DNA from 3 places in the Edaphobacter sp. FHG110511_03 genome. Region 1 is predicted to be linked to each of the others. Evidence: riboswitches for the same ligand, from Rfam matches in the RefSeq annotation. Region 1 holds a riboswitch; each other region holds the start of a gene.
The links. Region 1 has a riboswitch for cobalamin ahead of cobU (bifunctional adenosylcobinamide kinase/adenosylcobinamide-phosphate guanylyltransferase). Riboswitches for the same ligand answer to the same signal wherever they lie in the genome.

Region 1 (9,572 bases):
TCTCAGGAATACTTTGACGCCCGAGTCCATGACCTTGTTTGCTTTGCGGATCGCAGACGACACAAAGGTTTTGCGGGGCTTCGAGGATACCCTCCAACTTTAGCCTTGCGTAGTGTTCTCGCCGTTCTCCTTGGTAAATTGCTCCTGCGTGCGCATTGGCCTCGCTGAAAGCCGAATGGATCTTGGTACGAGCCTCAAACGATCGAATAATAATGAAGCGGGAGGGCTGCATCAATCCTACGGATGGCGCGTTGTGAGCGGCCGCGAGGAGACGCGTCAATAGTTCTTCGGGGAGTACCGTCGGTAAATATCCGCGCCGCACGTCCCGCCGCTCCCCGATGACGCGATACACCGCCTCTCGTTGGGCTTCATCAAAAGCCCCCACTTGCCCACCGTTCTCTACCTTAGCTGCCACTACCACGCCCTTGACCATTTCGGACCAGCTTTGTCCTCGGGACGCAATCGCGCATCAACGCCTGCATTGAATTCAATGAGACGACCAAATAACCAGATCGCATCCGACAAACGATTAAGGAAGGCGATGATCTCGGGCTTTACGGAACCTCCGTTCTCAACGAAACGAACAGCAGCGCGTTCTGCTCGGCGGCAAACCGTACGCGCGACCTCGTAGGCTGCAGATTCACGATGTGCTCCGGGCAATGACCAGTCGCTTAGAACACCCTCGACCGATTCAATCTGATGAACGAGATCGGTTAACATGTCGATGTCTTCGGGACTGATTAAAGGAGGCTGCTTCTTGCTCTCAGGGGGCGTCGCCAAAGCGGAGCCCAGACGAAACAGCGTTCGCTGGATTGTTTCCGTCCACGCTTTGATTTGTTCATTAGTACAAATGCTTCGGGCAAATCCGAGCACGGTATTTAGTTCGTCGACAGAACCGTATGCTTCGACCCGAAGATCTGCTTTTGATACGCGAATTCCACCGGCGAGGCCAGTTTGGCCCCCATCGCCCCGTTTAGTTGAAATACTCATTGTGGCGCTCCTTGAATAGCTGTGGGAGTGGCCGCCACGAGGTTTTCCTCAATGATGACGCGGAGCGTCTTGAGGAGACGCGGGCGGACATAGTTGATTGTGAGGCTGTCATCGAGAAAGTCGATGAGGCATGGAGGAGCGGATCCGAAGAGCGTTTCTTCCGGAAAGAACCATGGATACACTGGTCCCAGCTCGGCAAGTGTCCTGGCTCGGACAATAACCGCGGGGAGATACTGTACGTTACCGCGCAGCAGACGATAGGCGCGATGATAGCCATCTCGCAGAAACCACCGGCCGCGAAACTCGGCTACTTCAAAAAAAGGACTGCCGCCGTGAAGCTGTATGGGATGCCGATCACATGTGGCAGACGTGCGGACCTGAAAATTAGGATTCTCCGATTGCAGAACTAGCTCAGATCCACTGGAAGCAAGCCTCCTATACTCGACTGGAGCAGCTGGAGGGAATGCAAATTCGAAGAGTGCGGGCCAATTGTTCGCATTCGGAATCTCCAGATAAGGGCGCCGACCATCTAGCATGAGGCGGCGTTGAAAGACGTGTAGCCGACACAAATCTACTACTCCGATTGTCCAATCAAGCCCTTCCATCTCTTCCTGAAGATCGAACCGTTCCAAAACCCGTTCAATCAAGCCAGCCAGCTCCCCTGGAACCTCCCCGAGTATGGCGTCATCGAAGATGAGGGATTCCCGTTTGGCGATCTGACTCCGAGCAGTATCTATCTCACGAGATTGCGTGTCGGTATTCGGTCGGAACTCATTATCATCCAATCCCCAAGCGATGAGTTCCCGCACATCTACACGATCTGGCATCACAAACTCCGATCCCGGTTGGGATAATCGAACACGCCGCAGTAGTTTTTCGTACGCAACCAAGCTTCATCATCACTCAATCCTAAGCGCTGGGTTAAAATCGCGCGCAAGACGCCCGCGTGTGTCACGATAGCCGCATTCTGGTTAGAAGCGTTAATTGCATCGAACTCAGTGAGCGTTCTCTCTTCAAAGGATGAGAACTCTTCGCCATTCGGAGCACGAAGTCTGGGAAACTCCGAGGCCCAGCGTCGCGCATACGCTGGATCGCGTCTTTCATTTTCTTCCCATGTCGAATTTTCCCAATCACCGAAGCTTATCTCCCGAAGGCTGCTTGTAATACGCAATGGGACTGCAAAGAACGTCGCTATGGCATTGGCGGTCGAAAGAGCGCGTTGAAGGTCGCTGCTGTAAACAGCATCCAATTTGTATGGTTTTAAACCAAGCATCATATGCTCGATTTGCAGGCGACCTTTCTCATTGATTGGCGGATCGGAGTGACCGCAAAAGGTCCCGGAGAAATCCGTCTCAGCATGGCGAATGAGAAGAAGCAATCTATTTGCAGTCATACGCCCCAAACCCCGCACAAGTAGACGGCTATCTCGGTAAGCTGCATAGTAGCTCCGAAGCAGTCTCCCGTAATGCCGCCTATCCTCTTGAAGTAAAATCGACCACTTAAATATGTGACGAGGAGCGAAGCGGCGATGGGAACAATAGCCTGCCAACGAAGAACAACACCAGTTAACGTGAAGGCAAAGAGCGTCCCTATAATCAAAGACCATCTTGTTGTTAACCTTGCAATGCGAGCCCCTTGACCTTCGCCTTCGCGAGCTGACGGCAGAAAGCAACTAAGAGGTAAAACAGTCCAGCGGCAAAGAACGCTCGCAACGATTAAATATGCGGCGATATGGCGGGCCGGCAATGATGAAATCAGGATGATCCGCCCCACAATACTGAGACATACCGCTACGGCTCCGTAACTGCCGATACAACTGTCTCTAAAGATGAGTAGGATCTTTTCTCGAGTATGGCCGCCGCCAAATCCATCGGCGGCGTCCGCTAGTCCATCCTCATGAAGGCAACCGGTAACCAAGACCAGAAGGGTCACCACGACAAAAGCGGAGGCTAGCCGCGGTAGATGCCGAATGAGAACCAGATTCAAAAGTGCTGCCGCACCGCCGATGAGGGCACCGACTAAAGGAAAATACTTTACTGCGCGAGAAAGCGCGTCAGGGTGATAGTCAACACTCGGCAAGGGCACAACGCTCAGAAATTGGACCGCTGAGGCCAAGTCCCCGCTAACGCTCTTCAGGCTCTTAGTCATCCGGAGACCTCGCTAACCCCGGCGGATTCAAACGTTGCCATCTTCCAATAAAGCGAGACGGCGGATTCAACGATCGACATGGCTAAGACGGCTCCGGTCCCTTCACCCAGTCTCATGTTCAGCGACAGCAAGGGCTCGATGCCGAGGTAGTCAAGAAGCAAGCGGTGTCCTGGCTCGAGAGACTGATGACCAGCCATCAAATAACCCTTAATGTTCGGTTGAAGAGCTACAGCTAGAGCGGCGGCGGCCGTAGAGATGAACCCATCACACAGAGCCACGATCCGGTGACTCGCCAGGCCCACGACCATCCCGGTCATGGCTGCGATCTCCAGCCCTCCAACATTTCTCAAGATTGCTATGGGATCAGCGTGCGAAATCTTCTCAAAGTGTCGCTCGAGAGCACGATTAACGACCGCGGCTTTGTGCATCCGTACTGCATCATTGATACCTGTTCCGGTACCGGTAACAAGATCGGCGGAAACACCAGTCAGTGCAGCCGTGATCGCGGATGCCGAGGTGGTGTTTCCGATACCCATCTCACCAATCGCGACTAAATTTTGTCGAGCCGCTGCGGCTTCGTTTGCCTGCTCGAGTCCAGCCGCAAGGGCACGCCAGACTTCTTCGTCGGTCATAGCTGCATCGCAAGCCATGTTTGCCGTCCCGTGAGCTACCTTTCTATGAATAAGGCGCGGGTGGCCTCTCAAATCCGCATCTACGCCTACATCCACGACGTGGAGGGTCGCACCGTGCAAGCTTGCGAGTACATTGATGGCCGCGCCTTCGCCGAGGAAATTTAGAACCATTTGGTGCGTTACCTCACGCGGGTAAGCACTGACGCCTTCAACCGTAACGCCATGATCCGCCGCAAATACATAGGCGGCTTTACGGATCGGAGCTGCCGGATCCCTCTGCCGGATTGCGATCCATTGTGCCGCTATATCTTCAAGCCGACCGAGACTCCCTAGAGGCTTTGTTAACGTATCCAAACGTGCACGAGCAAAGGCAAACGCTTCCGGACTTAGAGGTACAACTCGAGCGCAGGCATTTAGAAAATCATTCTCGAATGAGATCTTTGCTGTTTCCATCTAGTGACGCCCCCTCCACGCTTCTCCTCCCAGCGACACTCGAAAGCCGGCGCGGAAGTTGAGAGGGAGCGCCGGATAACCGAATGCTTCGCTGTAGTGCTGACTCAGAAGATTTTGGATCTGTGCATAGGCAGTAAGGTAGCTGGTTACGTGATAGTCACCCGATAACTCAAGCCGTTGATACGCGCCATCAAGATTCTGGTTGGGCAGAAGAAGATTTGGCTTACCATTGGGGTCGCTCGTCAGAAAGTCGCTATCATCGCGTAAGCCGACGATCGTTGCACTGAGTGATGTCGAAAATCGACTACGGCTGTATTGAATTCCGAAGTAGCCCGAGTTACGTGCACGGCGAAAGGGGCGATTTCCCTTCAAAGGACCGGAACTGCCGATCGGAATTGAACCAAAGTTGTATGCGGTGTTATACACCGGTTTTAGCGCACTACTTGCAAAAGAGTCTTGCACCTTACCATCGAGGAGCGTATAGCCTCCTCGTGCGAAAAAATGATTTCCCAACTGGAGCTCGATCTGCGTCTCAAGACCCTGAGTTCGATAGGAGAGCGAGTTTACGTAAGCTCCTGCAACGCTGGTTAGAGCGGCTGCGGGTACGCCGAAACTGATAAGTGCCGTCTGCGAGAGAAACTCAAGCGTGTTTCCGAATTCATTGTGAAAGTATGTGAGTCCGAGGCGTCCTCGACCGTGGGCGAATTCCTGATCGAGCCCTGTATCGTAGCTTCTGGAAGTCTCAGGCCCAACCTGGTCAATGTTGTATTGGGCGATCAAAGGCGCTGTCGCAGGACTGATCGCAAGCAAACTCAGCAACGAATTATTCTGCTGAAAAATGCTTGGGCCTTTAATGCCCTTGGCAAAACTCGCATGCACTTTGGTTCCACTAAAAAGGTGACCAGCGCCGGGACGCGTCAGATAGTAGCCAATGGCGGCGCGTGGTGTCGTGGCAAATCCGAACGCTGCATTGTCTTCAAGACCGGAACCAACCGTGTAGTAAAAACGATTTTGCAGGTCCCCCTGAATCTCCATCATGTAGCTGTAGTTACCCCGATTAGCGAAACCTGGACTGCTACCGGTAGAAATTGAAGATCCGCGCTCGTTTTCGAATTTGAAGGCTCCCAGCGCAATGGTATGCATGGACAGCCGATAGTCAGATTGCACGTAAACAAAATCGCGACTGGTGGCATTCGTCGTAAAGTTTGGGAAAATAGTCGTGGGTCGTTGAAAAATGGCTTGCCCACTGACGCTATAACCGTTTGCTCCTCGAATCGTGACCGGTGCCCCGAGATAGTACTTCACGCTGCCGTCAGGATTTAGTAGCGGAATGCCAGTAGGTGCGTAGTCGGAGTATTCATAGTTGAGACGGAGTCCGCCGTACCGAAGAAGATTATGCCAGCGATCAGTGGTCTGATTGTTCAGCGTGACACTCACATACTGGTCCTGCTCCTTAGAACCAGCTGCATCCGGAATACCGTAGAGTAAAATCGCGTTCGGCTTGCCCCCCGATGTTGCCACGTGACGATACGTCAACCTGGCATCCGTTGTGGAATTGAGCTGATAGCCGAAGTTGCCGGCGAAGGTTGCATTATGAAAGGTATTTGATGGAATGCTGTTGTGGGTATCCTGGCGTCCAAAGTCCGCCAAATAGTCCAGCCTTTGGACAATCCCACTCAAGGCGGCTTCCTGGCGATAAGAACTGAAGTTGCCGCCATCGGCAGAATAGTCCAGCCGGGGTGTCACTGTGGATCCGCGGCGCGTCGTCAACGACACAACTCCGGCAAGTGCGTCGGAGCCGTAGAGTGCGCTATTCGGTCCTCGCAACACCTCAATGCGGTCAATTGCTACCGTGGAGATGTTGGCGAACTCTGTTGCTCCACCGATATCGTTTGCAGGAACGCCGTCTATAAGAACCTTCGCAGTGTTCGTCGCTCCGCCGCGGATGGAAACGCCACTTGTCCCGCCGCTCTGCCCGGTCTGCGTAACTTGTACCCCTGGGACATACCGCAAGGGTTCCTGAATGTCGTTCGAGTGGGGAAACTGCGCTGAGGTCAGGACGGTAACCGGGGCCGAAACCTGTGCCAAAGGTGTCGGTGTCCCTGTAGCCGTGACCGTAATCGCCTCAGTCAGCGTCGGTGTCGAAAGCGTTAGGTCCAGGCGGAGATCGCTATTGGTAACGAACAATCGTAGCGGCGTAGTCGTGGTATTGAAGGACTTCGCATGAGTTCGCAACTGAAATTGCCCAGGCTTAGGGACCCTGACTTGATATAGTCCGTCTGAACCCGCATGGACTGTTAACACAACGGAACCGTTTTGATCGAGAAGCTCGACAGAGGCATTCGGCACATTCGCACCGAGTGGATCTTTGACGAATCCATGTGCGGTACAACAGACATCAACGAAATTGCTGCGAGTCTGTATGGTCTGCGCACTGGCAGTTTTGATCTGCTGCACAAGATCAAGGTGAAGAATCAGCACAAATAGTCCAAGATGACAATCAATACGTCTGTACACCGGTTCCCCTCGAAAATGCTCCTAGCGGAGAGGTTGATATCCCACCTTGTATGTCGCCCGTCTCAAGCCGTCTTTCTCGACGTGAGATGGCTGCTTCGACAAAATGCTCAGCAACTGTAGGATTGGAAAGAAAATGGAGATGGATGTAGCTAGCCAATAGATTTGCGCTGGAGACGCCGAAGCCTTCTCGCTCCAGTCGTGCAGAGAGCGAATAGCTGACCCGGTAATTGCTCGATAGACCGTGTGTTGCAGCCATTTGAGAGTAATGAAAACTATGACCACGAATGGTTGTGCCTGCCGGTCCGAGCAAGCAATCTTGTGTGAATGCGACGGTAACGTAACCAAAGCTTTTGAGATGAGGGGTCATCTCGACGCGGCATGGCAAGACTCCAGACATTTCATGGAGGGTGCCATCTTTCGTGGTTAACGCTGCGGCGAGATACATCATGCCGCCACACTCTGCATATATGGGACGTTGGGACTTTGCGAACTCGCGAATCGCAGCGAGCATTGTCGTATTGCCGCTTAGCTCTTTTGCATAGAGTTCAGGATATCCGCCACCCAAATAGAGCCCATCCAGCATCGGCGGCAGATCGGAATCGTGCAAAGGGCTGAACTTCACAATTTCAGCTCCCTGTTCGCGTAGAAGATCCAGATTATCCTCGTAATAAAAGCTGAAAGCAGGATCGAACGCCACGCCGATACGTGCTCTTACTTCCGTTCTGGCCTGGGGCATAGAGTCGGATTTCAGATCAAGCCTACATTGCAGAGAGAGAAGCCAATCGAGAGATAGGTGGCTCTCGGCTGCGCTGGCGAGTTTGGTAAATTGGCATGTCGACTCTTCGTCTTGCGATTCCTCTGCGGTACGAAGACCGAGATGTCGCTCTGGAATTGAGATAGCGGATTCTCTTGGCAGCCATCCGAGTATTGGCGTTCTGCATCGATCGAGAATTGCCGCTTCGAGCAATCGAAAATGATGCTCGCTCCCAACGCGGTTGAGGATAATCCCAGCAAATCGCAGTTCCGGATCAAACATCTCAAAACCAAGGACGACGGCAGCGATGCTTTGAGCCGATTTGCTTGCGTCAACGACCAGCACAATTGGCAGTTTAAGGAGGCTGGCAATCTCGGCGCTGCTTCCTTTTCCAGTCCCATTCTTCCCATCAAACAAGCCCATCATTCCTTCGACGACAAGGACATCCGCACCCTGCGAAGCGCGTCGCAGGATATTGCGATTGTTCTCGGAGCTCAGCATCCAGGTATCCAGGTTGCGTGATCTTCGCCCAGCAATGCGGGTATGATGCCCAGCATCTAAGAAGTCTGGACCACCTTTGAACAGTTGGACCACGTGCCCCCGGCCACGCAATGCGGCCGTGATGGCCAATGTGACAGTAGTTTTGCCGACGCCGCTGGATGTCCCCGCAACGAGAAATCCTGTCATAGCTGCGCGTCTCCTTTTAGCACTAACGGCAGCCCGGCGATCATAAAGAGGACGTTATCCGCAAGCACCGCCACTCTCTGATTGATCTCGCCGACGAGATCTCGAAATCGACGGCCTGAAGCGTACGCTGGAACGACGCCACTTCCTACCTCGTTTGAGACAAGAATGATATTGCATGGGGCGTGGCTAAGAGCGCCACATAAGGCGTCGATTTCTGTATGGGTTGCGGTAGTGTTGTCACCGAAGCGCTCAAGTATATTTGCAGCGAAGATAGTAAGACAGTCGATCAGGATGACTTGCGACGACTCATCCGGCGCTGACAAAACCCTCGCGAGGCCAACGGGCTCTTCTATGGTCTTCCAATGAATTGGGCGTTCCGATTGATGGCGATCGATCTTGGATTGCATTTCGGGGTCGTCCCGAACCTCAGCAGTGGCCACAAATGTGACATTGTCTGCACGTTCTGCGAGTCGTTGCGCATAACCACTTTTGCCGCTGCGAACACCACCGAGAACAAGCGTCACCATCATGCAACTCCCTAGCCTGTGCTGAGATTAGCGAAGGAGACAACGGTTCCCGAAGTGACCAGATGAACCACTGCGACCTCGTCTCCCCGCGGAGGCGTGTGCGATCTTTCCTGGCAGGTCTTCGGACTTACAGGCTTCCTACTGGCTCAGCTTCCCAGTCCACGTCGGACCAGTGCATTATTGAGCGTTCGTTCCTGAATACCGCTGCGGGGCAGTTCCGGATTCTCACCGGATTCCCATTTTCACCCTAGAGTCAGGGCACCTGGAATTGATTGGAGTCTATCATCCTCCTCGTCTCCGCGGCTTAGTGCTACCACATACTTTTCATTAGGCTCTTGGCCTCTAATGGAACACCCACTGAACGTATGCACCAAAAGCCGTTGCCAAAACGAATGTCCGTCATTGTGAGCGGAGAAACTTCTAAGCGCAGAAATGACTGATGCGGAGAGCCTTGCATCGCATACACCACTGCTGCCCGAATAACAGACCCATGCGTCACAGCAACGACGGAACCAGCACCTCGTTGCCTGTCGAGCCAAGCTCCGACTCTTGTCATTAGTTTGTAAAAAGATTCGCCTTCGTGTGGTGCTGCGCGAATGTCGTTCAGCCAATCAATCAGACTTTGAACCTCTTCCGATTGCAGTTCTTCTAGAGAACGGCCATGCCATCGTCCGAAATCGCAATCTCGAAGTTCTGAATCATCTATCGCGTTCAATCCTAGAGCGTCCGATGTCTGTCGTGTCCGAAGTTCTGGAGCCACGAATACCTTGATATCTCTTGACACTCTCCGAGGTACGGGTGCAAGCTCCCGCAAGGACTGCTCATCTAAAGGTTCATCAAGCGGAAAGATACCGGCCTTTTGTT
Region 2 (9,572 bases), on a different contig from region 1:
GCGAACGCAGATCAACTAGATCGGTGGAAAAATCGATCTCTTCGACGGTCCAGGTATTGCGAATACCATCCTTGAACATCTCGAAGAAGGTGGGATAGCGCATCGGCCGCAGCGTAAGCGAAAGGCCAGGATCCAGAATGGTGTGTGTTGCAGTCGACATAATTGCTCTCCGTTACTGACAGGCTTCGCAGGTCTCAGGGTTATCCAGCGAGCAGGCGACGCTCGCAGTGGCGTTGATCGCCGGTACGCTCCGCTCGCGCGCAACCGCCGACACCGTGGTCTTCGCAATCTTCGTCGCAGGCCGCGACCGCAGATAATAGGTCGTCTTGATGCCACGCTTCCACGCGTACATATACATGGAGCTGAGTCTTCCGATATTCGGCGACTCCGCAAACAGGTTCAGCGACTGGCTCTGATCGATGAAGAGCCCACGGTCGGCGGCCATATCGATCAGGGATCGCATCGGAACCTCCCAGACGGTGCGGTAGATCGATCGGACATCCTCAGGGATCTCGTCGATTCCCTGGATCGAACCCTCCGCAAGCTTGATCCGCGTTCGCATGGCCTCGGACCACATCCCTAGCTGCTTCAGCTCCTGGACGAGGTAGCGGTTGATCTGCATGAACTCCCCCGAAAGCGTCTCCCGCTTGAACAGATTGGAGATCTGAGGCTCGATGCACTCGTAGCACCCCGCGATGGAGGCGATCGTTGCCGTTGGAGCAATCGCAATCATCAGCGAGTTCCGAAGCCCTGTCTTGCGAATGCGCTCCCGCAGCTGCTCCCAGCGCTCACCGTTCTCGGGCGTCCCACCCCACAGGTCGAATTGAAACTCCCCCTGCGCGGCGCGAGACTCCGCGAACGCCGCATGCGGTCCGTTCTGCTCAGCCAGCTCGCAGGAGACGGTCAGGGCATGGAAGTAGACCTCTTCCTGGATCTTTGCCGACAGTCTTCTCGCCTCCGGCGAATCGAACGCAATTCGCAGCTGGAAGAAGACATCCTGCAGGCCCATCACTCCAAGCCCCACGGGACGCCAGCGGCTGTTTGCCACTGCCGCCTGGGAGACGGGGTAGTAGTTGATGTCGATCACCCGATCCAGCATCGGCACAGCGTGGCGCACCGTAGCAGCCAGCTTCTCGAAATCGAACACCCCTTCGTTTACATGCCGGGCGAGATTGATCGAGCCTAGATTGCACACCGCTGTCTCCGCCGAAGAAGTCACCTCCGTGATCTCCGTGCAGAGATTCGAAAGGTGAACGACATTCTCAGGCCTTCCGGTCTGATTGCACTTCCGATTGCACGCATCTTTGAAGACCATCCATCCATTTCCAGTCTCGGCCAGCGTGCGCATCATGCGCGCATAAAGATCACGCGCCTTCACCTGCCTCACATATTTCTTCTGCTCTTCAGCCTGCTCATACGCCCGGTCGAAGTCTTCCCCGTACAAATCCGGAAATTGTGGTACGACTTTGGGGTCGAACAACGACCACACTCCATCCTCATCCACGCGCCGCATGAACAAGTCGGGAATCCAGTTCGCTAGATTCAGGTTGTAGGTCCTTCGTGCCTGATCGCCGGTGTTGTCGCGCATCTCGAGGAACGACTCCACATCGGCATGCCACGGCTCCAGATAGACGCAGCAGGCCCCCTTGCGCTTGCCGCCCTGGTTTACAGCTGCCACCGAGGCATCCAGCGTGCGCAGCCACGGCACAATCCCATTCGACAGGCCATTCGTCGCCCAAATCAGCGAGCCCTCCGAGCGTACCCGGTGAAAGGCCAGCCCGATACCGCCGGAAAACTTCGACAGCAGCGCAATCTGCTTGTAGGCGTCATAGATCGACTCCAGCGAGTCCTTCGGCGAATCCAGCAGATAGCACGACGACATCTGCGAATGTTTCGTTCCGCTGTTGAACAAGGTCGGCGAGCTCGGCAGATAATCGTGCGAGGCCAGCAGACGATAAAAATCCACTGCCTCTCCCACCCGCGTCGACAGGCCCGCCGACACCCTCATAAAGAAGTACTGAGGCGTCTCAATCACCTGCCGCGTGATGGGATGGCGCAGAAGATAGCGATCGTAGACCGTGCGAAGTCCGAAGTACTCGAATCGATCGGAGAAGCGATCGTCAATCGCGCTGTTCAGCTTGCGCGCATTGCCTGCGACAAACTCCGCCGCATCCTTCGAAACCACTCCTTCGCGATGGCCAACTTCTATCGACTGCGAGAACGAATAGATATTCTGCCCCGCAACCTCCTTCTCAATGGTCGCCAGCAACAGACGCGCTGCCAGCCGGGAGTATTCCGGCTCCTCTGCAATCAACGCCGCCGCTGTCTGGATCGAGATCGAGTCCAGCTCACGAGTCGAGGCCCCGTCAAACAACCCGCCAATCGTTTTGCTCGCAACGCGAATCGCGTCCACATGTGCCAGCCCCTGGCAGCATCGCTGCACGGCTCGCACAATCTTGTTCACATCCACTGGCTCAAGCGCGCCACTTCGTTTGCGCACCTGCATCTGTGGAATCGATTCGGCCGAGGGAAAGTTCGGGTCCAGTTCTGTCAGCGTCGCTTGTGCCGCCATGGGGAGTCTCCTCTTGCCCAGAGCGGAGGAAGCGGAGGACGTCTGCACAAACCGGACGCGGCCACCGCACCTTCCCCTCGAAGGCGTGTGAAATTCGTGCCTTTCGGCACGCGCTTCCGGCAGGTCTTCGGACTCTGCAGGCTCCCTACTTGCTTCGGCTTCCCAGCTTTTCAGCCAGTGCCATATCGAAGCGTTCGTTCCTGCTTACCGCTGCGGGGCAGTTCCGGATTCGCACCGGATTCCCTTTTCAGTCCTGACCACGAGGGCCAGAACACCGTGAAGTTCACTCACTATAACAAGGGCTATACGGCGGGTCAACGTCTATATATTGGGGCCATCATGTGGAAATGAGGAAGAAACTCTAGCCGCGCCGCACGCAGCGAAAGCCCATGTTGCTGGTCGAGCTGTCCGGCGTATTCCTGGTTCTGGCGGCCACGCGATAGCGATTGCAGTAGCTCGCATGGCAAAGAAAGCTGCCTCCCTTGGTGACCTTTTCCGTGCCACGCACCGGGCCTCTCGGGTTAGTCGTCTCATGCTTTGGATGGTTAACCCCAAACCAGTCCTGGGTCCACTCCCACACATTTCCGACCATGGAGTAAAGACCATATCCGTTTGGAGGAAACGCCCTGACCGGGCACGATCCCGCATATCCATCTTCCGCCGTATCCTGCGAAGGAAACTCTCCCTGCCATACGTTGCAAAGGTGTTTGCCTTCGGGTTCAAGTTCGTCTCCCCACGGAAACAGCCTCTGCTCCAACCCGCCGCGAGCAGCGTATTCCCACTCTGCTTCCGTAGGCAGCTGTTTGCCCGCCCACGCGGCATAAGCCTCTGCGTCCGAGTAGGAGACATGAACCACAGGATGATCCTCACGGCCGCGAAGATGACTGCCTGGGCCCTCCGGAGCATCCCACTTCGCTTTGTATACCTTGCACCACCACTGCGCCTGGGCGACAGTGTCTGCGACAAGCTGCTTGAAACGCTCTTTGGGAATATGTGCCCAGAAGACGAAGGACCAGTCGTATCGCTCCGCCTCGGTGATATATCCCGTGGCCTGGATGAACTCTGCGTACTGCGCGTTGGTAACGGGCGTGATGTCGATCGAAAAGGGTGGCAGGACCACGAAGCGGACCGGGCCTTCCCCATCCGCAGAAAAGCCGAGGGCATAATCCGTGCCCATCTTGAAACGTCCACCGGGCAGCACAATCATGCCGGCGCTGGAGCTTTCCTGCAATGGATTGGCCAGAATCGCAGACTCGTTTGTGAGCTTTTCTGCGCGGTCTGCAGAAGGCGTGCAGCAGCTTTTCTTCTCTTCATCCATCGTCAAGGCAATGCTACACAACTTCAAGCCTCGCATGAAATGCCACGATCCCGAGCCACCCTGCAAGGTACGCTGCTCGGCACCATTACAATCCTTCCATGACCCGTACCAACATCCCGGGCACCAGCCCCTACGAACCCATCATCGGCTTCTCTCGCGCCGTTCGCATCGGCAATCAGGTTCATGTCTCCGGAACCGGGCCCGTCGGGGCCGACGATCTCGACGTCGCCGAGCAGACCGATCAGTGCCTCACCCTCATCGCCGCCGCACTCAAGAATGCAGGCGCCTCCTTCAAGCACGTCTACCGCACCCGCATGTTCCTCACCCGCACTGAGGACTGGGAGATCGTAGGCCGTGTCCATGGCAAGTTTTTCTCTCTCATCCGCCCTGCAGCCACCATGGTCGTCGTCAAAGAGCTCCTGGACCCGCGCTGGCGCATCGAGATCGAAGCCGACGCGTTCATTCCCGAATAGACATTCTTCTCGCAACGCGACCCCGCATCGTTACAATCGGGAACGTCATGACAGCCGCCACGGTCACGCGCCCAGGTCTTCTCCGGATCATTGCCGGAGCCGGACTTCTTGTAGGCACGCTTGATATTGCGGATGCCATCCTTTTCTTCGGTCTTCGTGGCGTTTCACCAACGCGCATCCTGCAGGGCATCGCCTTCGGACTGATCGGCCGCACAGCCTTCTCCCTGGGCACGCGCTCCGCCCTGCTTGGGCTTCTTCTTCACTTCTTCATTGCTACAACCGTCTCGGCCATCTACCTTCTCCTCAGCCGCAGACTTCCACTTTCGCGTCATCCATGGTTCTATGGAACCCTTTATGGCATCGCCGTTTACATCGTCATGAACTACGTTGTCCTCCCCCTGTCCCACATCGGCCTTCGCCCACTTCCTCCGCTTGCTCCCTTAATCAATGGGATTGCAGCACTCATCCTCTGTGTGGGAATTCCCCTCGCCTTCCTCGCACGGCACTACATCCCCTACAAGCCGTCCTCTCCCGCTGAAGATCACATAGAACCGATATGATGAAATAGCGAAGGGGCGTGGTGCACTCGTACCTGCGCTCAACCTATCTACCGAAAAGGAAATCAAATGTCGAAGCTGTCAATCCGCGATCTGGATCTCACCAACAAACGCGTCCTTATTCGCGTCGACTTCAATGTTCCTCTCTCGGTCGACGGCTCTGACAACGCACCGCGCATCACGGACGACACTCGCATCCGCGAAACCATCCCGACCATCGAGTACGCCCTCCGTCGCAAAGCCCGCGTCATCCTCTGCTCTCACCTCGGTCGTCCCAAGGGCAAGCCTGTCCTAACCATGAGCCTTCGTCCCGTCGTCGATCGCCTGCGCGAGCTGCTCGATCACGTTCTTGGTGAAGATGAGAATGTCGCTTTTTCGCCCGAGTGCATTGGTGAGATCGCCACCGAGATGGTGGGGAATCTCGAACCCGGCCAGCCCCTCCTGCTCGAGAATCTGCGCTTTCATGCCGAAGAGGAGAAGAACGACCCTGCCTTTGCGAAACAGCTGGCCTCGCTCTGCGACGTCTACATCAACGACGCCTTCGGCAGCGCGCACCGCGCCCATGCCTCCACTGAGGGCATCACACACCACGTTCCTGTCTCGGCTGCGGGTCTGCTCATGGAAAAAGAGCTGACCTATCTCAGCAAGGCCGTCAGCGACCCCATCAAGCCCTTCGTAGCGATCATCGGTGGCGCAAAAGTCTCCGACAAAATTGATGTCATCGACAGTCTCCTCGATCGCGTCACGTCGCTGATCATCGGCGGAGGCATGGCCTACACCTTCCTCAATGCCAAGGGCCAGACCACCGGCAAGTCGCTCGTCGAGACCGACAAGATTGATGTCGCCAAGGCCGCGCTCGACAAGGCAAAGAAGAAGGGCGTCGATCTCCTGCTTCCCATCGATCACGTCCTTGCGGACAAGTTCGCCGCCGACGCCAAGACGCAGATCTTCGCCGCCAACGGTCCCTTCCCTGCCGACTGGATGGGTCTCGACATCGGCCCCGCCTCCATCGAACTCTTCAAGAAGGAGATTGCCGACGCCATCACCATCGTCTGGAACGGCCCCATGGGAGTCTTCGAGATGCCCGCCTTCGCCAAGGGCACCAACGCCATCGCCAAGGCCGTCGCCGCCAATCGCGACGCCACCAGTATCGTCGGTGGGGGCGACTCCGTAGCCGCCGTTCAGAAGTCCGGGGTAGCCGACAAGATCAGCCACATCTCCACCGGTGGAGGAGCCTCGCTCGAATTTCTCGAAGGCAAGACTCTGCCCGGTGTAGCTGCCTTGACCGATAAAAAATAATTCGGCCATTTCGAAATTTGCGATTCGAGCCAAGTTCTGCGTAGTTCCGATTGCTCGGGATAAGCAGTCTCTTTGGCCTTCTCAACTGAAAAATGGAATACTGATCCCCGACATGCGAAAACCTCTCATCGCCGCCAACTGGAAGATGTACAAGACCCCCGCCGAATCCACGGCCTTCCTCACCAGCTTCTTCCCTCTCGTCAAGAACAACGAAGCCGCGGAGATCGTTCTCTGCCCGGCGATGACCTCCCTGCCCGCACTCGCCGACGCCGCACGCGGCAAGTCCGTCTTCGTCGGCTCCCAGACCATGCACTGGCTCGAAGAAGGCGCCTACACCGGCGAGACCTCGCCCACCATGCTCATGGCGATCGGTGCCACGCACGTCCTCATTGGCCACTCCGAACGCCGCCAATACTTCAACGAGACCGATACCACCGTCAACCTCAAGCTCAAATCCGCCCTCGCTCACTCACTGACACCTATCGTCTGCGTAGGCGAACACCTCAACGAGCGCGAGCAGAACCTCACCGCCGACGTCCTCAATCTCCAGATCTCGGTCGCCCTCGAAGGCATCGACAAAACGGAGCTTGGCCCGCTCGTGATCGCCTATGAGCCCGTCTGGGCTATCGGCACCGGTCGCACCGCCACACCCGAGATCGCCGGAGACGCCCATAAGATCATTCGCGCAAAGATCGCCTCCATCGCTGGCTCCGACGTCGCCAACGCCACCCGCATCCTTTACGGAGGCTCCGTCAAACCCGATAACGCCCGCTCTCTCTGCTGCCTTGAAGACATCGACGGCGCGCTCGTCGGAGGAGCCAGCCTCGATCCCGTCTCCTTCGCACAGATCATCCAAAACGCGACTGAGACGAACTGACAGCTTCGTCCAGTCGCCAGAACTTTTTTCAGTCTCCCGTCGTATTCCGTAAAACGATGACACTTTTGGTGCGTCTGTTCGCAACCACGTTGCTGTTTGCTCCCGTCTTGCTGCGGTCGCAAAGCGTACCTACGATCGAAGTGGAGACTCACTTGATCGACAACACCGTAAGCGTTCACGACAGCGCCGGTAATGTCGTCTCCGGTCTCACACGAAACGATTTCTCGGTTGTTGAAGACGGTGTACCCCAGACTATCCGCTTCTTCACGCCAGCCGAGCAGTTGCCTCTCAGCATCGGCCTCATCATCGACGCCAGCGGGAGCCAGCAGAAGTTCATCCGCCAGCACGAGAGAGATGTCGAATCCTTCCTGAGAAAGATTCTCCAACCCCAGGATCAGGCCTTCGCAGTATGCTTTGGCAACCATCTTCGACTGATCAGCGACTTTTCCGCTTCGGCTCCGACGATCGTTGACAACATCCATCGCTTCGACAAAGGAAAGATGGACTTTCCGGAGATCGGGCCCCAGGAAAAGCGCGACATGGGCACCGCTCTCTATGACGCGGTCTTTTATTCGGTGACCGAAAAGCTCTCTGCTGTGGGATGGCGTCGCCGCAAAATCATCCTCATCTTTAGCGATGGCGAGGATAACTCCAGTGAGCGCGACCTGATCGATGCCATCGAAGCAGCACAGACCGCAAACACACTCATCTACTCCGTGCGTTACACCGAACTGGAACATGGCAGGATGAATGCGCGCAACCGCTATGGCATGCGCGCGCTCGATCATCTCTCAGGGCGCACCGGCGGCCGATCGTTCGATGTACATGCTGTCAGCCTCGACCAAGCCTTCGCGGAGATATCCGACGATCTGCGCTCGCTCTATGAGATCGCTTACCAGTCCACCAACCGCGTTCGCGACGGAAGCTACCGTAAGGTCGTCATACAGAGCACTCGCTCCGGGCTTACAGTACGGTCGCGAACCGGTTACGTCGCACGCTGACCGCGAAGCTTAGTGCACCACTCCCGCCTGCTCCATCGGCCAGTACACAAACGCGGCCTTCCCATAGATCAGGTCGCGCTCCACCGGGCCAAAGTCACGGCTGTCGCTTGAGATGGACCGATGGTCTCCCATCACGAAGTATTCGTTGTCGGGAATGATCGACTCCGGCAGAGAGCGAACGTCTTCAAAGCGCGGAGGAACATACTTCTCCGAGAGCGCTCTTCCATTCACGTAAACGTGTCCGTGATCGATCTTCAGATCGTCTCCGGGAAGCGCAATCACGCGCTTGATGTAGCTCTTCTGATGGTCGTGGGGATAGAGGAAGACCACTACGTCACCGCGATGGATCTCTCCCACCCGGTAGGCCATCTTGTTGACGAAGAGCCTGTCCTGGTCCTCGAGCACAGGCAACATGCTCGTGCCTTCAACCCGGACCGGCTGATACAGAAAGATAATGATGAACGCCGACACGGACACCGAGATCACCAGGTCTCGCATCCACGAACTGATCCCGCTCTTTCGCATCTTCGACGGGTCCGCCCCGGTCGGTGGTTCGTGACCACCGCTGGCCGAAGCTTGGCTCGTCTGCTCGTCAGTTTGCACCGGCTTGCTCTCTTCTCCTGTCATTTGGACGCACCAGAACTCGATCCGGCATCTAGCCCCAATCCAGGAACCAGGGCCTTGCCATCCAGCCCGGCTGGAGACCATGTCTCCACAATCTCCTTTGCCAGCCTTGCTATCATCATCTCAGCCTCATTGTCCGCAGTCCAGCTTTTGTCTTCGTTCTCATCCGTAAAGATCGACACAACCATCGGCCCGCTCTTTCCCGCGATGATCGCGACATCGTTTCTCACCGCATTCAGGCTCCCTGTCTTGCTGGCGATCCCCGATCCCGTCTCGCTTGAATCCAGCTTTTCCAGGTATCGCGGTATCGTATTGCGGTAGAACTGGTTACGCAGCATCGTCAACGCCGTCTGGCAGATCGCCTCGTCGCCCGTCTCAACCGATTCGCCCGGTCCCGCCAACTGGCAACGTCCAATCCGCTCCATCACCGTTTCCATCTCATGCGCCGTCGTCTTCCCCAGGCCAAACTTTGGCTGGTCCGCCGGCATCGGCTCTGTCGCTGGCTTGCCGATCTTTTTATAGAGATGGGTGTCCTTCAGGCCCAGCCAGGCTATCCGCGCATTCACTGCGCTCACGCCAAATCGGTCGATCGCCAGGTTGGTCGCCGTATTGTCGCTGACGATGACCATCATCGTCAGCACATCTTTGAGCGTCAGGGTTAGCGGTGTATCGAAGAACGTCAGGACTCCCGATCCGCTCACGCCATCTCCCTTCGCCAGGGTCAACTTCTCATCCCATCGGGCTTTTCCAGCGCGTACCTGCTCCATCGCCTCAAAAAGAATCGCCAGCTTGATCACCGAGGCCGTCTGTACCGGCCTGTCCGCATCCAGCGACACCGTCTTTCCGGTATT
Region 3 (9,572 bases), on a different contig from region 1:
CCTGCCAGGTGGCGCAGGACGAGATCAGGCAGGGCTATGTAAAGTATGTTCTGCCCCAGCGCCCCGCGACTTCAAATCCGCAGCTGCACTAGGGCCTGACTCCCTTCGACACGCGATAGCATAGATCTATGGCAGGAGAAGCTGAGCAGCAGTTGCGGGCCTATGTCGAGTACCTGCGCGACCTGGGTGTGTACGATCTTTATCGTCGAGGGGAGCCTGTCGTCGAGGCGGATTTGGCTTCGGTGACGGCGGTTGCTGAAACCGTTGCGGCTCCGGCGAGAGAGATTAACGCGGCGGTGGCACAGCCATCCCGTCCGCAGCCTGTGGCAACCGTTCCCAGGGAGCCGGTCGCTGTACCTGCCCCGCCCAAGAGAGAGTTTTCGGAGCCTGAGATTCCCAAGTTAGTAAGTTTCGACAATCTTGCGCCTCTGCCTGAGGTGCGCCTCGCAGCCGCCCAGAAGCCCAGCGCACTAGAGGCGATCCGCGAAGATATCGGCGACTGTACGCGGTGCCCGCTGGCCTATGCCGGGCGGCGCAAGATCGTATTCGCCGACGGAGACCCGAACGCTCGCCTGATGTTCGTGGGCGAGGGCCCAGGGGCGGACGAGGACACACAGGGGCTTCCGTTTGTCGGCAAGGCGGGTCAGCTTCTGAACAACATGATCTCCGCGATGGGACTGAAGCGTGAGCAGGTTTATATCGCGAATATCGTGAAGTGCAGGCCGCCGGGCAACCGCGTTCCGGAGCCGGTGGAGGCAAATACCTGCTCGCAATTTCTCCTGAGGCAGATTGATGTGGTGCAGCCCGAGATCATCGTTGCGCTGGGCTCAACTGCGGCGACTTACCTGCTTGGGGTGAAGCAATCGCTGAGCGGGCTGCGCGGCCGTTGGCATGGCTGCCGTGGCGCAAAACTCGTCGTGACCTACCACCCAGCCTTTCTGCTCCGGGATCCGCGCCAGAAGGGCGAGGCCTGGAAGGATCTTCAGATGGTCATGAAAGAGCTAGGATTGAAGGCCCAGGCGAAGGCATGATTTTTTGACTTCATCCTCATCCATACCGCACACTGGAAATACGCTGTAGCTTTCGGCCCGGCACCTCTATGCTCGTGTGGGCCGTTTAACTCCACCTTGTACCGCAACGAAATGCTCGGGAAGCGCGGTGAGAGTCCGCCACTGCCCCGCAACTGTGATTCGCGCACGCTCGCACTTTCGCGAATGTGAATACTGTCTGGCTCACTCCCACTGACAAATCCTCGGGAAGGGAATAGCCGCAACCGGCAGAATGAAACGCGACAGTCAGGAGACCGGTTCCGTTGTCGCACACCAGCCACGTTTCCGACGGGGGAACGAGGAGTTAATCTTCATGCACGCACCCGCGCGTTCGTTTGCGGCTTCACACGTCTTCCGCCTGCTCTCCGTTCTGGCGATTCTTTCCTTCGTCACGCTCTCCTCCCAGGCAGTCATTGTTCGCGGAACCGTTACCGATCCGCTTGGAGCTGCTGTTGCCGGGGCACGGGTTCAGTTGATCCAGGGCAAGAACGTGGCCGGCTCCGGTCTCAGCGCTGCCGATGGCTCGTTCGAGATTCGCAGCACCGGCTCCGGCCGCTTTCTCCTGCTCACCTCTGCGGCTACCTTCACGCCAGGCATCGGGCAGAGCTTCTACGGTGGACGTACCGACGTCGTCAACCGCAACGTGACCCTCGAGATCGCCGCGGTCACCGCGCAGATCACCGTTACCGCCACCGGAATCCCCACGCCCATCCAGCAGGCAAGTTCGGCCATCAACCTCGTCCCGTTTTCCGCGCTGCAAACACGCGTGGGCGTTGTCGACGACCTGCGCCAGTCTCCAGGTGTCACTGCCGTGCAGACGGGGCAGTACGGCGGCGTCGGATCGCTCTTCGTGCGCGGCGGAAACTCCGACGCCAATAAAGTGATGATCGACGGCGTTACCTCGGAGGATATCGGCGGCCGCTTCGACTTCGGCACCGTCTCCTCCACCGCTCTCGATGGCTTCGAGCTGTATCGCGGACCCAACAGCGTTCTCTATGGTTCGGACGCCGGCGCCTCCGTGGTCAACTTCACCACGCCCCGCGGAGCCACCCTGCGTCCTATCCTCAACTACACGGGAGACGCGGGAAACTTTCACACCTGGCGCAACGAGGTCACCGTAGGCGGAGCGCATAGCCGCCTCGATTACTATGGAGCCTTCTCGCGCTTCGACTCCTCGAACGCTCTGCCGTTATATCGGTATCACGCGTCGACCAGTGCGGCCAATATCGGCTACAACATCACTGCCAATACGCCTCTGCGCTTCACCATCCGCAATGCCGTCTCGGCAACAGGTGTTCCCAACGCGCACGATTTCTTTGGAATCTCAGCGGTGGGCAAGCAGGCTGACCAGGACCTGTACTCCGGCGCTACGATCGAGAACCGTTTCCACAACTGGCATAACCTTGTTCGCTATGGCATCGCCCGGAAACGCGAACAGCTGGTCCAGTTCTACCCGGTGGGTGAGTTGCTGACTTACGACCAGTTTGGAGACGTGGCCTACTTCGGCAATGCGGTCACGATTCGCGGAGCCAACGGCTACTCTGCTTCCGGGCGCGCCGCCATCAATTACCCCGGAGCTTACCCAGCGCCTAACGATCTCGCTTCGTTGCGCGATGAGCTTTACTTCCAGTCGGACTACACCTTCTCGCCACACTTCATCGGCCTCTTCGGCTTCCGGTATGAGGACGAGCGCGGCTCCTCCAACAGCTCTTTCAGCTTCGACAAGACGAAGCGGACCAACTTCCAGTACACGCTCCAGTTTCAGGGCGACCTCTTCAATCGGATCTTCTACTCCCTTGGCGGAGCCATCGAACGCAATGATCTGTATGGCACAGCAGGCACGCCCCGCTTCGGTCTCGCCTGGGTGCCGGTACGTCCCGGCAACGGATTTCTTCATGGAACCAAACTCCGCGCCAACGCAGCCACCGGTGTTCAGGAGCCTTCGCTTTCGAACGAGTTCAACTCACTCTACACACAACTGTCAGATGCCGGAGCGGCTGACCTGATTGCTGCTTACAACGTGAAGCCGATCCAGGCGCTCCGTTCGCGTACCTACGACATTGGTATTGACCAGAACATCTTCAATCAGAAGCTCATCCTCAAGGCCGGGTACTTCCACAACCAGTTCAGCCATCAGCTCGACTTCGTCGACTCGGGTACGCTGCGTACCGTCTTCGGAATCGACACCACCAAGGCCCAACTCTTCGGTGCTCTCCTGAACACCCTCGCCTACAGGGCTCAGGGCTTTGAGGGCGAGCTTCAGTTCGCTCCCACCAGCCACATCCTCATGCGCGGCGGCTATACCTACCTCGCTTCGCTCGTCGAGCAGTCGTTCTCTACCGATGCCGCAGCCAATGGTACCTCCGCCCAGAACCCCAACCTTCCCGGCGTGCCGATTGGCTCTTCCTATCCGCTCGTAGGCCAGCGCCCCTTCCGCCGTCCCCCGCAGACCGGCTTCTTCAGCGCACAATACACGGTGATCAAGTTCTCGGCCGCACTGAAGGGAGCCTTTGCCAGCCGTTCGGACGACTCCACCTTCCTTTCCTTCTCTGACACCAATGGAGACAATAGCCTCCTTCTTCCTAACCGCAATTTGGACTTTGGCTATGCAAAACTCGATGCCTATGGGACCTATTCTGCGACGCATCGGGTCTCTGTCTTCGCAGAGCTGGGAAATCTCCTCTCCCAGCAACACATCGGCCCCATCGGCTACCCATCACTTCCATTCACCTTCCGTACCGGCCTGAAGGTGCGGCTAGGCGGCGACTGATCCTTTACTGTTTGTCAAACGGCTCTAGCATCTAAATCTTTCATATACCTATATTTGCCAGATGCCGATCACGGCGCTATGGTCGCTGTCCCCAAGCTGACCACAGGACAGGCGACGCCATCATGAAGGACGGATCATTGAGTTGCAGGAGGTCTCGTTCGAACTCCTGCTCCGTGACGAATCCAATACGAAGGATGTCGTCCCGGAGCTGTTCGTAATTGGCCCGCAGGATGGAGACACCGGCAGATCCGCCTGCCCACGCTGACGTTCTGCCCTCGGCTGCAACGTTGAGGAGCCCAAGACCGCGCAGGAGATGGAAGAGTCTCCGGCCGAATCTGTGATCGACGCCGCTCTGTTTCATCACTTGAAGCATGGCGTCGAAGGTCTTCGAGTGGACCTCGCCCGGGAAGGATGCGGGATCCGGAATAATGGAGATGTCGATCTCCTCGTCGATCAGCCAGCCGCCGCGCTTCAACGATGCAGCCAGACGGGCGAGCACCGCCTCGCGTTGCGGGATGTGGGTGAGAACGAGACGGGCGTGTACCAGATCGTAAGCCGCTTCCGGCAGAGGATCGGTGACTATGTTGTGGCGCAGCACTTCTGTGTTGGGGAGATTCAAAGACTCAAGGAACCGAGGGTCGATGTCAGTGACGACCAGATGTCCAGAAGGGGCGATGCGGGACGCGAGCCATGCGGCAATGGAGCCCCCGCCTCCACCTACCTCGAGACAGCGCCAGCCAAGACCGACGCCAAGTGCTTCAAAATGGCGAATGGTCTCTGCGTCGAAGGCATCGGTCAGGGCTTGAAAGCGCGAGGGCGCTTCTCTGCCGGCGTTGTCGAGAGAGTAGGTTGACTTAGCATGATTTCCAGTCTGCACGTTCCCTCCACCTGTTGTGGGAGATAGTCTGCTCTTGTTTGGAAAGAGGCGGGAGTAAGTCGAGATTATCGTATACGAGATGTACGCATTGTCGTCGATCACCGCGAGCGGCTCGTGATGTGAAGCTGAGATTTTCGGTTATTCGGTTAGCCTTAAAGTGAAGGCTTCTGAAGAATGAGGACGGAAAGTAGGCGGCGACCTTAGCCGGGGTTGGAATGCTCGACGCATCTCTACGGATCGCGGATGTGCAGGTACTTGTGGGAAATTGGCAGCCGGCCGATGGAAGAATCTACGGCCGGCTGTCAGAGTCAGTGAGGCATGTTGAGTGCAAGTTCTGTGTTCGTAGGTACCGGGGTATTTGCGGCCCGGACGGTTTCCTTCTCTGCATGACTCTTAGGAAGCTCGAAACCGCTCGTTGCACCAGGCGACCAAATCTGGTGGAGGAAGTACTTGTTTCCGTAACGGTTAAATACTAACCTGCCTCTTTCGGTCGGCTTCATCGTTGTAGATCCTATTGCCATCAGGATCTGCGATTTGTTCTGTGTGGTCCCGCGAAGAAGCAGAACGTGGTCTGACATCGTCAGAATGTCGTACTTTCCGGCGGGCATGATCTCAGAGCCAGTGCGGAAATCGAACGGAACGTTGACTACGAGGCGGACGGAAGTACCCTGAGCTAAAGCCTTGGAGCCTGGTGCAAACGCACTGAGAGCGAAGGCAAAGGCAAGAGCCGAGGCGCTGAAGATGGACTTACGTGAAAGGAAGTTCATGATCGTTTCTCCTTTGCGACAGTGGCTGCGACTCCATCTGTCTTACTGGTTAATGCGAAGACCAGAAAGATTCGCGCCACGGCCCCGGAAACTTTTCTTGTCCCACACAATCGAAGGAGCGGCCCTGTTGTATTAGCCGGATAGCGGATAAAAGGGGGCGCCTGCAGTCATTTAGGATGAGCAGGTGCAAGTGCCGACGTCTCACTCCTGAAGCACACCCAGTACTTCTATCCCAAGGTGTATCAGCAGGTGGCCCTGAAAGGCAGGCGTCCAAAATGGGCCTCGGTGAGTGTATTCTGTGCGAGTGCCGAAACCAACTGGAAAATTGCCCTCTCTGAAAGCTCCTGAGACCGCCGAACTCTCGCGTGTCGACCGCCGTGAATTTATCAAAACGAGTTCTCTGGCTGCTGGTGCGGTCGCGTTTGGCGTGCCTACACTCTTGCGTGGCCAGAATCTCAACAGCAAGTTGAACATTGCCTGCATCGGAATCGGCGGGAAAGGGCGGAGTGACACGAACGCCTGCGCTGGGGAGAACATCGTCGCGTTGTGCGATGTGGATGCTGGTTCCGAAGCTTACGAGACTCAGACAAAAAAATATCCGAGCGCGAAGTTTTATAAAGATTACCGGCAGATGCTGGATCAGATGGGCAATCAGATCGATGCGGTGACAGTTTCGACGCCGGATCATATGCATGCCATTGTGGCGTCGGCGGCAATGAAGAGGAACAAAGCCGTATTTTGCCAGAAACCTCTGACGCAAACGATCTATGAGGCGCGCTATCTGCGAGAGATGGCCCACAAGAAAAAACTCGTGACACAGATGGGCAATCAGGGGAGCGCCACGGACGGTCTGCGCCGCGCGGTTGAGACGATTCAGGACGGTCTCATTGGACAGGTGCATGAAGTTCACGTCTGGACGAACCGCCCGGTTTGGCCGCAGGCAATGCAGCGTCCGGCCGGAGAAGACCCGGTTCCTTCGACATTGGATTGGGATATCTGGCTTGGGCCGGCACAAATGCGGCCCTATAAGAGCGGCGACAATCCGAAGGCTGGAATTTACGAGCCGTTTAACTGGCGCGGTTGGCAGGACTTCGGCACCGGTGCGCTGGGCGATATGGCCTGCCACACGGTCAATATGCCGTTTCGCGCTTTAGATCTCGACTACCCGACGGAGATTGAAGCGATGCCTTTCGGCCAGATGAATAAGGAATCGTATCCCGTCGGCTCCAAGATTCGTTTTGCCTTTCCTAAACGCAAAGGTCGTATTCCCCTCGAGCATCCGCATCTTTTCCACCATTACAAAAAGATCGAGCACGATGCGATGACGCTGTGGTGGTACGACGGCGGCCAGCCTAACCCAGCAGCCCGTGGCGGTCATGACCTAACCAACAAGCCGCCGATCGAACTAACCGCCGACATAGTCGCGTTGCAGGGCAAGGTTCCCGATAGCGGTTGCCTGTTGATTGGCGACGGGGGCACGGTCTTTTCCCCGGACGATTATGGAACTAATTTCTTTGTGAAGCTGAAGGGCGAAGAAAAATTCGTCAACTACCTCCAGCACCCTGCCATGGCGCAATATCCAGAGAGAATTCCGCGCAACCGTAATGCCGGTAATAGCGTTGTTGCCCACGCACAGGAATGGCTTACCGCGGTCAAGGAAAATAAGCCGGAGATGTGCTACTCGCGTTTTGACATCGCCGCACGTCTCACGGAGATCATGCTGCTGGGCTGTGTGTCGTTGCGTGTCGGCCAGAAGATCGAATGGGACGGACCGAAGATGGTTGCGAAAAATTGCCCTCAGGCGGCGCCGTTTATACGGCGGCAAGACCGTTCCGGCTGGGCTCTTTCCTGATGTCTATCCTCGGTGAAGCCGAATGGGCGTTAGCCAGTCGCATCGAATTAGAAATTTGGTAGCGAATTGGTAGCATTGAGCGGCGAGTGGGCTGATTCAGCCCACTCGTAAGTTTTTTTGCCGTCAAAAAATCGATTCGTGAATGCGAAGAAATGGTCAAGAGCGGCCACTCCATGTCCGGAAGTTTAGGATCTGGAAGAGATCCTGTTCTGCGTCGCCACTGTATCTTAGACTGCGGTCATCCCAATAGACCGTTGCAACTGGCTTCGGGCCGAAGTTCCGATAGTCCAGGTTGGAGTTGATCTCGTCGAAGGGAATGGCGGCCCGGTCCAGAAAAGAAGCGATGGCATGATTCGCCCGTGTGGTGTGGATGATGATCTTCCAGCCCAGTGCACGGAGTTTATGAAGGGCTTCGATGACATCGCGCCGAGGCGCGCCCAGAACGTCTTCGCCCTGCCAGCCATTGTAATCGGCGATGACGCCGTCGAAGTCTACCGCGATCGTCTTGCGCCGTTCGCTGGACTCGGCTGCCGTGCCAGGACCAAGCAGAAAGGCGAGGATTTTTGACGTACTCTCCTGCACCGTCTCCATGTCTGTGCGGCACACGAGGTGAGGTCGCTGAGGAATATCGAAGGGAGAAGAGATCCCCGTGAAGTCCTTGATCGCACCCTCTCGTGCCCGCCTGTAGAGCCCCTTGGGATCGCGCGTCTCGCACACCGCGAGCGGCGCATCGACGAACACCTCGATGACATCCGGCAGCACGCTTCGCACGAGCGACCGCATATCATCCGTGGGGCATATCATCGCGACAAACACCGTGGTCTCGTTGGCGCTCAGCATTCTTGCCAACTCGGCCGCGCGTCGTATGTTTTCCATGCGGTCGGCAATCGAGAAACCCAGATCCGCGGAGATGCCTTTGCGCAACTCATCTCCATCGAGGGTTTGTACCTGCTGTCCGCGGGGGCGGAGAAACGCGGTTGCCGCGCGACACAGGGTTGTCTTTCCCGAGCCGCTCAGGCCCGTCATCCATATAACTTTTCCACACTCACTGTTTGCCATTTCATACCTGCTCTACTGAGAAATTTGGCGTGTCACCCTACACTCTGGGCCAGCCCATTCTAAAGCGGGTTGACGAAGGGGTCTTGAAAGCGTCGTCCGGTGTAGTGCATTGTTCAATCTTGCTGCGCATGGCGAACCATCTCTTCTGCAACGGGCGATTGCAATTCAGGCGAGGCTCGTCATGCCGCCCCGAACGCTTGCCGTGATAAATCGCACCGGCTGCGCCGACTCAAGGGCGATGGCCATGCGAATCCTTGGGTGGGGGAGAAAGAGTGCAAACTGCCAATCGGAGACGCGGATTCCGTCGGGAGCCTGGAAATTAATCGTTACCGGATTTTCAAGATCGAAGGCGGCGGTGTCAAGATGATCGGAGATTCCGCATCCAAGTGCCTTGAAAAAAGCTTCCTTCAGCGTCCATAGCTGAAAGAAGCGATCGCGACGTTCCTCCGCAGGCAGCCTGTTGAGCGAAGCTGCCTCCGAGGGGCTGAAGTGATGCTCGACGATATCTTTCACCTCGACTTCGCGATCGAGCCATTCGACATCGATGCCGATACGGACTGGAGCGACCGCACAGGCGACGAACCCTCTGGTGTGGGAGAGGCTGAACTCCATCGGGCTGCCTAGCGAGTGGTTTCTGCTGATGGAGGGCTTGCCGAAAGAGTTCGTCTCGAACCGCCAGGCGTCCGGTGCGTACGCGGGTTGGTACTGGGAGAGAGCTTCACGGAGCAGGCTGTGCGCGATGACGTAGTCGCGGCGGTCTTCCGCGCGCAGAAATCGGCCGGCCCGGGCGGCCTCTTCCGGGGATAGGGTGAGGTTGTCGCCTGCGATGTCGTGGTGGTGCGCAGTCTCCTGGTACCAGAGAGGTACGTCCATGGGTGCGGAGCGGGGAGAGACGCATTCGGTTCGGCGCTGAGGGTTCACGGATAGCTAGATTGTCATGGCTGGACGACGGAGGGCAATGGCTGGTTTGCAGGACGGTGAGTGCTGCTTCGAAGAGTTGGGAATGGATCGATGGCTTTTAGGTAAATATCGAATTTTCTTTTTGTACACGAATCGGTGCCGGAGCTATAGTGATCGCCAGATACCTAGGGCAGGAGAGTTGTATGCCAACAGCACCATCTGGGTTCCCCTCGGGAATTCCCATCTCACAGCAAAATTTTGTCAATTGGGACACGACCATCAACGTAAAATCCCTTTG

Region 2: it holds a riboswitch for cobalamin, as region 1 does, so the genes downstream of both, AC5S26_RS20075 (ribonucleoside-diphosphate reductase subunit alpha) here and cobU (bifunctional adenosylcobinamide kinase/adenosylcobinamide-phosphate guanylyltransferase) in region 1, are expected to answer to the same signal.
Region 3: it holds a riboswitch for cobalamin, as region 1 does, so the genes downstream of both, AC5S26_RS19445 (TonB-dependent receptor) here and cobU (bifunctional adenosylcobinamide kinase/adenosylcobinamide-phosphate guanylyltransferase) in region 1, are expected to answer to the same signal.

Annotation. Positions count from the first base shown of each region.
Region 1 covers NZ_JBZYWL010000001.1:46,970-56,541, forward strand. Annotated here, with positions in the region: gene bluB (5,6-dimethylbenzimidazole synthase) at 1-433, opposite strand, end outside; gene AC5S26_RS00160 (cob(I)yrinic acid a,c-diamide adenosyltransferase) at 415-990, opposite strand; gene AC5S26_RS00165 (hypothetical protein) at 987-1,817, opposite strand; gene AC5S26_RS00170 (histidine phosphatase family protein) at 1,817-2,383, opposite strand; gene cobS (adenosylcobinamide-GDP ribazoletransferase) at 2,380-3,138, opposite strand; gene cobT (nicotinate-nucleotide--dimethylbenzimidazole phosphoribosyltransferase) at 3,135-4,223, opposite strand; gene AC5S26_RS00185 (TonB-dependent receptor) at 4,224-6,572, opposite strand; gene AC5S26_RS00190 (hypothetical protein) at 6,540-6,710, shown strand; gene AC5S26_RS00195 (cobyrinic acid a,c-diamide synthase CobB) at 6,724-8,181, opposite strand; gene cobU (bifunctional adenosylcobinamide kinase/adenosylcobinamide-phosphate guanylyltransferase) at 8,178-8,711, opposite strand; cobalamin riboswitch at 8,805-8,989, opposite strand; gene AC5S26_RS00205 (histidine phosphatase family protein) at 9,019-9,572, opposite strand, start outside.
Region 2 covers NZ_JBZYWL010000005.1:77,996-87,567, forward strand. Annotated here, with positions in the region: gene AC5S26_RS20070 (ribonucleotide-diphosphate reductase subunit beta) at 1-160, opposite strand, end outside; gene AC5S26_RS20075 (ribonucleoside-diphosphate reductase subunit alpha) at 173-2,572, opposite strand; cobalamin riboswitch at 2,674-2,867, opposite strand; gene AC5S26_RS20080 (formylglycine-generating enzyme family protein) at 2,934-3,890, opposite strand; gene AC5S26_RS20085 (RidA family protein) at 3,989-4,363, shown strand; gene AC5S26_RS20090 (hypothetical protein) at 4,411-4,923, shown strand; gene AC5S26_RS20095 (phosphoglycerate kinase) at 4,990-6,219, shown strand; gene tpiA (triose-phosphate isomerase) at 6,332-7,096, shown strand; gene AC5S26_RS20105 (VWA domain-containing protein) at 7,153-8,097, shown strand; gene lepB (signal peptidase I) at 8,107-8,622, opposite strand; gene AC5S26_RS20115 (serine hydrolase) at 8,721-9,572, opposite strand, start outside.
Region 3 covers NZ_JBZYWL010000004.1:619,149-628,720, forward strand. Annotated here, with positions in the region: gene rpoZ (DNA-directed RNA polymerase subunit omega) at 1-92, shown strand, start outside; gene AC5S26_RS19440 (uracil-DNA glycosylase) at 129-1,031, shown strand; cobalamin riboswitch at 1,124-1,326, shown strand; gene AC5S26_RS19445 (TonB-dependent receptor) at 1,363-3,819, shown strand; gene AC5S26_RS19450 (class I SAM-dependent methyltransferase) at 3,896-4,696, opposite strand; gene AC5S26_RS19455 (hypothetical protein) at 5,005-5,463, opposite strand; gene AC5S26_RS19460 (Gfo/Idh/MocA family protein) at 5,768-7,315, shown strand; gene cysC (adenylyl-sulfate kinase) at 7,472-8,374, opposite strand; gene AC5S26_RS19470 (4'-phosphopantetheinyl transferase family protein) at 8,540-9,247, opposite strand; gene AC5S26_RS19475 (cholesterol oxidase substrate-binding domain-containing protein) at 9,478-9,572, shown strand, end outside.